One region of the Pseudomonas berkeleyensis genome, then DNA from elsewhere that is predicted to be linked to it. Evidence: riboswitches for the same ligand, from Rfam matches in the RefSeq annotation. Region 1 holds a riboswitch; each other region holds the start of a gene.
What was found. Region 1 has a riboswitch for cobalamin ahead of HS968_RS25830 (TonB-dependent receptor). Riboswitches for the same ligand answer to the same signal wherever they lie in the genome.
Positions count from the first base shown of each region.

Region 1 (2,194 bases):
GGTGCGGCTAGCCAGGCCAAACAACGAATGGTTGAAGGTGAACGTCTGGCGGTCGCCGATCTGTTCCTGACCGTGCTTGATCTCCAGATGTTCGCGGCGGTTGAGCTGACCCTGAGCGGCGTCCCAGGTGAAGTTCTCGGCGTTACGCCAGTAGCGGCGCGCTTTGAGGTAGTAAAGCTGGTTGCTGGCGCTGACCTGATCGGAAAGCGTCCAGTCGGTGGTCAGTCGCGTCCACTGCTCGTGGTAGGCGATCTCGGCGTTGCGCACGTTGTAGTTTTTCTCGCGCAGGCTGTCGCGCAACTTGCCATCGACCAGCGGAGTACCGAAGTAACTACCGGGCTGCAGCTTGCCCTGATCGTGAGCCAGGGTGAATGCCAGGTCATCGTTGGCTTGCCAGCGCAACGCAGCGCTCAGGCCCAGGTTCTGCGAATCGTCGCGATCGGCCCAGCCATGGCTGGCCTCACGGTTGAGATTGAGGCGGTAACTCAGGGTGTCGCTCAGCGAACCGCCACTATCCAGCGCCTGCTGATTGCGGTCGAACGAGCCGTAGCCGAAGCGCACATGGTTTTTGATTTCGCCCTCGAAGGGCTTCTTCGCCAGCACGTTGACCACCGCGCCCGTGGCGCCTTCGCCGTACAGCACCGAGGCCGGGCCACGCAGCACGTCGATACGCTCGACCATCCAGGGATCGTGCGGGAACGACACGGTGCCCATGCCGGTGTACATGCGGATGCCATCGAACAACGTCATCACCGAGGCATGACCGGTGAAACCGCGCGCCGACAGCGCCGTGCCACCGTTACCGGGCGCGCCGATATCGCTGATACCCGCCGTACGCGTCACCGCATCCTGCACGCTGCGGTTGTTGCGTTCGCGCACCTCCGCGCCGCTGAGGCTGGTGCTGCTGGCCGGGGTTTGCAGGGCCGTAAGACCCAGGCGCGAACCGGCGACGGTCGGGGTATGCAGGTCGGTAGCACCCTCCTCGGCGGTCTTGGCCTGGATGGTGAGTTCGGGCAGATCGACGGCTTCGTTGGCCATGACCAGGCCGCTGAGCAGCAGAGCCAGTGGCCAGGTGCAGTGAAGGACAGGGTTTCGCACGGCAGAACTTCCGTTGTTGCGCGGAGAATCGAGAGATGAAATGTTAGTGTTATAACATAACATTATCGATCTTCGCAGCCGGGAAGGCAGGCGAACGGGTGCTGCAGCCGAAACGGCCTGGAAGGATTGTTTGAAACGGAAATGGCGCGCCATGAGTGTTCCATCGTCAGGGAAAAGGCACGGCAATCCGATGGAAATGCGCAACAGCAGACAGAGGCACGGGGGCGCCCTGCTGGAGTCAACGCCCGCCCACCGCGGGTTGCCAGACACAAACGACTCCAGGCCGGTCTCCGGGCTTGCGAGGGTCATGAACGCATCGCCTTCCCATGCGCGTGGCGCACAGTGGCGTTTCGATGCGGTCGCTCGCTTACCGTTGCGGGGGCAGCGTCGGACTTCAACCGACTTCCCGTTTCACCTCACGCACGGCGGCGTGAGACACCTGAAGCGGGGCGGATATGACCATCCGACTCCGCTCAAGTCAAGGCACGGGGCAATTGTGGGAGGCGCTTTAGCGGCGATTGCTCATAGCCTGGATTCGCCGCAGGCGTAATCCGGGTTGCTAATTGTTGCCCTGCTCGTCGATGCGCAACTCCGGCAGCGCCCTGCCCACCACCAGGCGTTCGTCGACTAGGCGAATCACTGCCGCTTCATCCTTGATCCCGTACCACTCGCCCTGTGGATAAAGGCTCGCGGTCGGCCCCAGGTCGCAGGGGAACTGGCACTGGCTGCGGGTGATGTGCACCCCGCCCTCGCACTCCAGCTTGCCGGCGGCCTTGAGTCGCTGACGCAGGGTTTTCCACAGGCCCAGTGCGCCCTTGCGCGTGCAGCGTGGGCCGTTGCACAGCAGCAGGCGTTGCGCGTGTGGCGGAATCTGCGACCAGGCGTGGTGCGCCGGCACGGGCGGCACGTCGCTGCAGGGAAGATGCGCCTGACGATGCGCCAGCAACGCGCCCAGACCATCGAGCCAGGTGTCCTCCAGCGCCGTGCAGACCACGAACACCTCGGCCCCGTCGCCGCGCTCGGCGATACGCTCGCGCAGCCAGTCGCGATGCGCGGCATCGGCGCGCGGTTCCAGATCGACCACCAGCAACGGTCG
Region 1 is NZ_CP059139.1:5,560,123-5,562,316, forward strand. It holds gene HS968_RS25830 (TonB-dependent receptor) at 1-1,098, opposite strand, end outside; cobalamin riboswitch at 1,363-1,556, opposite strand; gene HS968_RS25835 ((2Fe-2S) ferredoxin domain-containing protein) at 1,658-2,194, opposite strand, start outside.

Region 2 (2,194 bases), 840 kb from region 1:
AGTGGCTCGTTGTCGAACTCGACCTCGCCGCTTTGCTCCAGCAGGCTCAGACCGAGCTGCAGATCGTCGTTGAGGTCGTGGGCGAGGTTCAGGCTCAGGCCGTTCTTGCGGTAGGCATCGTGATCGTTGTCGTAGGTCGAGGCGTGGGTGCTGCGGTCGATACCGTGGGTATCCGAGGAGCTGCTACTGAGATTGAAACGGGTACTTTCGTTGGCTAGGGCCAGGCTGGCCGCACGTTCCCAGGTACCACGGCTGCCGTAGCCCAGACTAAGACTGGCCTGGCGTTGTCCAGCACTGGCGCGGCGGGTGAAAATTTGTACGACACCGCCGATGGCGTCGGCGCCGTAGAGGGTTGCCCGCGAGCCGCGCAGGACTTCCACCCGTTCGATCTGGTGGATGCTGAGGTGTTCGAGGAAATGGCTGCCGCTGGACGCATCGGAAATCCGTTGACCGTCGACTAGTACGACGTTCTGTGCTGTCTTGGTGCCGCGGATGAACAGGCTGGAGAGGCTGCCACGGCCGCCGGAACTGGTGACCTGTACGCCGGGTACACGGTTCAGTAGGTCGATGACGCTGGAGGGTTGCAGGCGTTCGATGTCTTCGCGGGTGAACACGCTGGTAGCGACACTGCTTTTGCTGCGCAGCTGTACTTCGCGGTTGGCGCTGATGACCGTGTCGGACAGTTTCAGTGCCTGATCGAGCGAAGGGACGGTTTCAGCGAGTGCGGCGCAGGGCGCCAGAGTAATGGCCAGGGCTAGACGGGATAGTTTCATTCTCTTTCCTCAAAGGTCGGCAGACGTTCGAGGAGGGCAGGAGCAAGCGCGCAGGGCGGCGCTTGACCGTGCTGCCCTCCGCAACACCAGTCGCACCGCCTTGGCCGGTCTCCGGGCTCTCGACCCACGTCCGCCTTCCCAGGTTGCCCCAGTGGCCGTTTGGACGTGGCGCAAGCTCAGCGCTTGCAGTCGATTACCGTTGCGGGGGCAGCGCCGGGATTGCTCATGACGAGCGCACCGACTTCCCGTTTCACGCCGCTTGCGCAGCGCACCCAGGCGGAACATGAAGTGGGCGAACCTTAGTGCGCGCAGCTATGAATGACAAGCAAGCCTGGCTCATCCGGCGATGAGCCAGGCTCATGCTCAGGCCTGCAGCAGGCTCAGGCGTTGACGCACCGCGCGTTCGATGCCGGCTTCGTCGAGACCGCACTCGGCAAGCATCTGGCTCGGTTTGGCGTGCTCGACGTAGTAGTCCGGTAGACCCAGGTGCAGCATCGGCACCTGGCGGTTCTCGGCGGCGAAGAATTCGCTGACCGCGCTGCCGGCACCGCCCATCACCGCGTTTTCCTCGATGGTCACCAGCAGTTCGTGGTTGCCGGCCAGCTCGCGCAGCAGTGCTTCGTCCAGCGGTTTGACGAAGCGCATGTCGACCACCGTGGCGTCCAGCGTTTCGCCTACGCGCAGGGCTTCGGCCAGTTGCACGCCGAAGGCCAGCAGGGCGACGCCATTGCCCTGGCGGCGTACCACGGCCTTGCCGATCTCCAGCGGTTCGAGGCCTGCATCGAGCGGCGCATTGGGGCCGCTGCCGCGCGGGTAGCGCACCGCTGCCGGGCCGTCGAACAGGTGGCCGGTAGTGAGCATGCGGCGCATCTCGTTCTCGTCGCTCGGCGTCATCACCAGCATGCCGGGGATGCAGCGCAGGTAGGAGAGGTCGAAGCTGCCGGCGTGGGTCGGGCCGTCTTCGCCAACCAGGCCGGCGCGGTCGATGGCGAACAGCACGTCGAGGTGCTGCACGGCGACGTCGTGGATCAGCTGGTCATAGGCGCGCTGGAGGAAGGTTGAGTAGATCGCCACCACCGGCTTGGCACCTTCGCAGGCCATGCCGGCGGCGAGGGTGACGGCATGCTGCTCGGCAATCGCCACGTCGAAGTAACGCTCGGGGAAGCGCTCGCTGAACGCCACCAGATCCGAGCCTTCCTTCATTGCCGGAGTGATACCGACCAGGCGCGCGTCCTGCTCGGCCATGTCGCACAGCCACTGGCCGAACACGTTGGAGTATTTCGGGCCGGAAGGCTTCTTCGGTGCCGCGACTGGCGTGACCGGTTCCAGCTTGGTGATGGCGTGGTAGCCGATGGGGTCGACCTCGGCGGGTGCGAAGCCCTTGCCCTTCTTGGTCACCACATGCAGGAACTGCGGGCCGT
Region 2 is NZ_CP059139.1:4,716,954-4,719,147, reverse strand. It holds gene HS968_RS21845 (TonB-dependent receptor plug domain-containing protein) at 1-773, opposite strand, end outside; cobalamin riboswitch at 859-1,064, opposite strand; gene dxs (1-deoxy-D-xylulose-5-phosphate synthase) at 1,137-2,194, opposite strand, start outside.
Region 2: another riboswitch for cobalamin. It lies ahead of HS968_RS21845 (TonB-dependent receptor plug domain-containing protein); the one in region 1 lies ahead of HS968_RS25830 (TonB-dependent receptor).

Region 3 (2,194 bases), 980 kb from region 1:
ATCGGAGGTTCGCCATGCACGCCCATCCGCGTTATCGGGAGTTGGTCGAGCGAGGCTTCGCCGATGCCAACTTCATCAATGACCTGGGCATTCGCGCCACCGACTGCGGCCCGGGTTGGGTCGAGGCGGAGCTGGATATCCAGCTCCGCCACCTGCAGCAGAACGGTTTCATCCATGCTGGTGTGCAGACCACTCTGGCCGATCATGCTGCCGGTGCCGCCGCTGCGACGCTGGTGGCCGAGGGGCAGACGGTGCTGACCCTGGAGTTCAAGGTCAACCTGCTGCGTCCGGCGCGCAGTGCACGCCTGTTCTGCCGCGCCGAAGTACTCAAGGCCGGGCGCCAGGCCACGGTGGTCGAGGCCGAGGTGTTCGGCGAGGAGGGCGGCCAGAAGCGCCTGTACAGCAAGGCTTCGGTGACCATGGCGGTGGTGACGTTGCCGGCCTGAACGAGGGCTGAAAGCGGATTGTCTGGCACGCTGTTTTTTAGCAGGGCAGGCGAGTAATCTTGCGCTCGATGGTTCTGCGTGCACGCATGTGGCGCGGATGAAAAGGGAACAGGGTGCGGCGAATCTCGCCAATGCCCTGGCTGCCCCCGCAACTGTAAGCGGCGAACGATGCCCTCATGCCACTGACTCCGGTCGGGAAGGCGGGCGGAGTGCCAAGCCGTGAGCCAGGAGACCTGCCATCGACAACGGGCGTTTCGCCCAACCTTCATCCGAATCGTCGCGCGGTGGGCGCGAACAAGGAACTCGCATGCATATCGAACCCGGTGTCGTCGAAGGCGCCAAGATCCTCCTCAGCTACGCAACGGCCGTCACCGCTTTCGGTCTGACCGCCAAACTCGCCCTGGACAGCGTACGCAACAACGGCGGTGTCGCCGCCCTGGTGTTGCGCAGCCTGCTGACCACCGCCCTGGTGTTCTGCTTCTTCGAAGTCTTCCCGCATCACCCGGTGGGTGTTTCCGAGGTGCATCTGATCCTCGGTTCTACCCTGTTGTTGCTGTTCGGTGCCGGTGCAGCAGCCATCGGTCTGGCGGCTGGTTTGCTGCTGCAGGGGCTGCTATTCGCTCAGTTCGACCTGCCGCAGTACGGCATGAACGTCACCACGCTGCTTATCCCGTTGTGGGGCATCAGCCTGCTGGCCAAGCGCATCGTTGCGCCGGGTACCGCCTACGTCGATCTTTCCTACAAGCAGGCACTGGCGCTGTCGACTGCCTACCAGGGTGGCATCGTCGCTTGGGTCGCGTTCTGGGCCTTCTACGGTCACGGTTTCTCCAGCGAAAACCTGGCAGCCGTGGGCAGCTTCGGCCTGGCCTACATGAGCGTGATCCTGATCGAGCCGCTTATCGACCTGGGCGTGCTGGCCGGTGCCAAGGCGTTGTCGCGCTTCAGCCAGGGGCCGCTGTTCAACGTGCGCCTGCACCAGGCAGCCTGACCCAGTCGCTTAGCGGCGGCGCTGCCAGATCATCTTGCCGGTATTGCTCTCGGTGACCAGGTACTGGTCGCTGAAGCGGTAGTAGGCGGCGGGTTGATAATCGGCGGCGCCTGCCAGGCGCACCATCAGCATGCCGTCCTGGCTGCGCCAGTGGCCGCTGTACTGCACCTCGCCAGGGCTGTCGTAGCTCCAGTCGCTGCCGCCGCCGGCCGAGCGGCTCCACTGCGTGACGCTGCCATCGGCGTTCAACTGCAGGGTTATCACGGTGTTGAACGAGGCGAAATTGGCGCCGCCGCTATTGATGATCTTCTCGTGTACCCAAGTGCCGACCAGTGCCGAATCCTGAACGCCTGCTGCGGACGGCATTGCTGCTGCTTCGCGCTGGAATAGCGCCTGACGTTCCAGTACCTCGCCATTGCGTGGGTTGCGAGCTGCAATGCTGGTGTTGAGCATGGCGTTGGCATAGGTGGCGTTCATGTTGGCCAGCAGCAGGCCGGACTGTGGATCGCTGATCTCGGCGCGCAGCACCTGTCCATCGTAGTGGCCCTTCAGATTCAGGCGTAGGGTCTGATTCTCAACGTATTGCCCCTCAATCTGATTGCCCTGCTGGCGCAGAATCAGCACGGTCGGCTGGCCGTCTAGCGTGGCCTGGTAGTGACCGTCCAGCTCACCAGCCTGAACGCTGAAGCAGGAAACGACGGCCAGCAGCAGAAGGATTGGACGAAGCATGGTAATGACCTCCGACGAGTAGCTCCAAGTC
Region 3 is NZ_CP059139.1:4,579,806-4,581,999, reverse strand. It holds gene HS968_RS21220 (acyl-CoA dehydrogenase family protein) at 1-1, shown strand, start outside; gene HS968_RS21215 (PaaI family thioesterase) at 15-446, shown strand; cobalamin riboswitch at 499-701, shown strand; gene HS968_RS21210 (energy-coupling factor ABC transporter permease) at 754-1,434, shown strand; gene HS968_RS21205 (hypothetical protein) at 1,444-2,163, opposite strand.
Region 3: another riboswitch for cobalamin. It lies ahead of HS968_RS21210 (energy-coupling factor ABC transporter permease); the one in region 1 lies ahead of HS968_RS25830 (TonB-dependent receptor).

Region 4 (2,194 bases), 2.3 Mb from region 1:
ACACGGCGTAACCGCAGAATCTGCTCAAGGGCTGTCTCTATAGGTCTTGAGCGGGTACTGAGGGTTGCGCCGTTTGTCTGTAGACGGCAGAGTAGAGCGCATTCAGGCTCAGGATCGCCTCGCTTATGCCCGTCACGACCCGTGTCGCCCTTATCTCCCTCGTTCTGCTGCTGAGTGCCTGTAGCAGTCGTGCTCCCTCTCCTCAGCCTACCTACAGTCCTCCAGTCTCTTCTTCGTCCTATCAGGGCGGCGCCGAAGATGTCTTGTTTCGCGCCCTCGGTCTGGTCGGTACGCCCTATCGTTATGGCGGTAATACCCCGGAAGGGGGGTTCGACTGCAGTGGCCTGATCGGCTACGTCTACCGCGATGCGGCCGGTATCAGCCTGCCACGTTCGACCCGTGAGCTGAGCGCTATGCGTACTCCGGATGTTCGGCGCGATGCCTTGCAGAGTGGTGATCTGGTGTTTTTTGCCACCAATGGCGGTCGCGCCGTCAGTCATGCCGGCATCTATGTCGGCGAGGGGCGTTTCGTCCATGCCCCGTCCAGTGGCGGTACCGTGCGCCTGGACAGCCTCGATAACGTCTACTGGCAGCGTGTCTACCTCGATGCCAAACGAGTCATCACTCCAGAGCTCGCTCGTAACCCCTGACCCTTCATGAGCGAGCCCATTCGCCTGCCGCCTCAGCCCGAGGCATGTGAGCTGTGCGCGCGGCCTGTCGCACTGACCCGTCATCACCTGATTCCCAAGGCGCTGCACGACAAGGTGTATGTGCAGAAACGCTTCGCTCGTCATGAGCGCATTACCGCCACGCTTTGGGTCTGTCGTGCCTGTCATAACCAGATTCACCGCCTGTTCAGCGAAAAGGAGCTGGCGCTGACTTACAACAGTCGCGAGGCGCTGCTGAGTGATGAGCGTTTGCGGACTTTCGTCGATTGGTTGGCGAGCAAACCGCCTGGGTTCATGCCCAGGCACTGAGCGGCGTTGACGGGTAGGGCTGCCAGCCTCTACCCTGCGCGCCTTGCTTCAGGTGCCCCGAGTCGCTGCGAATGACGGCCGAGGGGTGAAACAGGGAAGCCGGTTCGAATGCCGGCGCTGCCCCCGCAACGGTAGGTGAGTCAAACGCTGCTCAAAGCCACTGTGTATTTGCACGGGAAGGCGCGGCGTCGAACCTTTGGTTCGCTCACGAGCCCGGAGACCGGCCTGTCGCAATTTCACGGCATCGCGGAGGGCGCTGTCCGGCTAACGCTCCGGTTTGGTCGGGGCGTTCGTGTTTTCTGTCTTCCGCTCGCCTGACCAGCCATTGGCGCCTGGGTGAGGATATGCGGATCATCGCAACCTTCTTGCTCATTGCCGTTCGCACTGTTTATCGATCAACAGGCGGCGCGGGTGCCTGACGTACAGGAGCACAGCATGAGCGAGTCCACCGAGCGCGATGCCCGCCACAAGGCGCGCATGCAGCGCAAGAAAGCCCTGATCGACGAGAAGATCGCCCAGGCTCAGGACGAATACGGCCTGTTGCTGGTGCACAGCGGCAATGGCAAGGGCAAGAGCAGCAGCGCCTTCGGTATGGTCGCGCGTGCCCTCGGTCATGGCATCAAGGTCGGTGTGGTGCAGTTCATCAAGGGCGCGGCCAGCACCGGCGAGGAAACCTTCTTCCGCCGCTTTCCCGAGGAAGTCAGCTATCACGTGATGGGCGAGGGCTTCACCTGGGAAACCCAGGATCGCCAGCGTGATATCGCCAAGGCGCAGGAAGCCTGGGCCATTGCCAGACGCTTGCTTGGCGATGAGTCCATCGGCCTGGTGGTGCTGGATGAACTGAACATCGCCCTCAAGCATGGCTATCTCGAACTGGATGCGGTGTTGGCCGATATCGAAGCGCGGCCGCTGCTGCAGCACGTGGTGGTGACGGGGCGGGGCGCCTTGCCGGGGATGATCGAGGCGGCCGACACGGTCACCGAGATGAGCCTGGTCAAGCATGCGTTCAAGGCCGGGGTGAAGGCGCAGAAGGGCATCGAATTCTGATGGAAGCACGTCACTGTCCGGCGCTGCTGATTGCCGCGCCGGCTTCGGGCCAGGGCAAGACCACCGTCACCGCCGCGCTGGCGCGCCTGCATACGCGTCAGGGGCGCCGGGTGCGGGTGTTCAAGTGCGGCCCGGACTTCCTCGATCCGATGATCCACGCCCGTGCCAGC
Region 4 is NZ_CP059139.1:2,235,569-2,237,762, forward strand. It holds gene HS968_RS10490 (C40 family peptidase) at 126-650, shown strand; gene HS968_RS10495 (hypothetical protein) at 657-977, shown strand; cobalamin riboswitch at 1,011-1,220, shown strand; gene cobO (cob(I)yrinic acid a,c-diamide adenosyltransferase) at 1,413-2,024, shown strand; gene HS968_RS10505 (cobyrinate a,c-diamide synthase) at 2,024-2,194, shown strand, end outside.
Region 4: another riboswitch for cobalamin. It lies ahead of cobO (cob(I)yrinic acid a,c-diamide adenosyltransferase); the one in region 1 lies ahead of HS968_RS25830 (TonB-dependent receptor).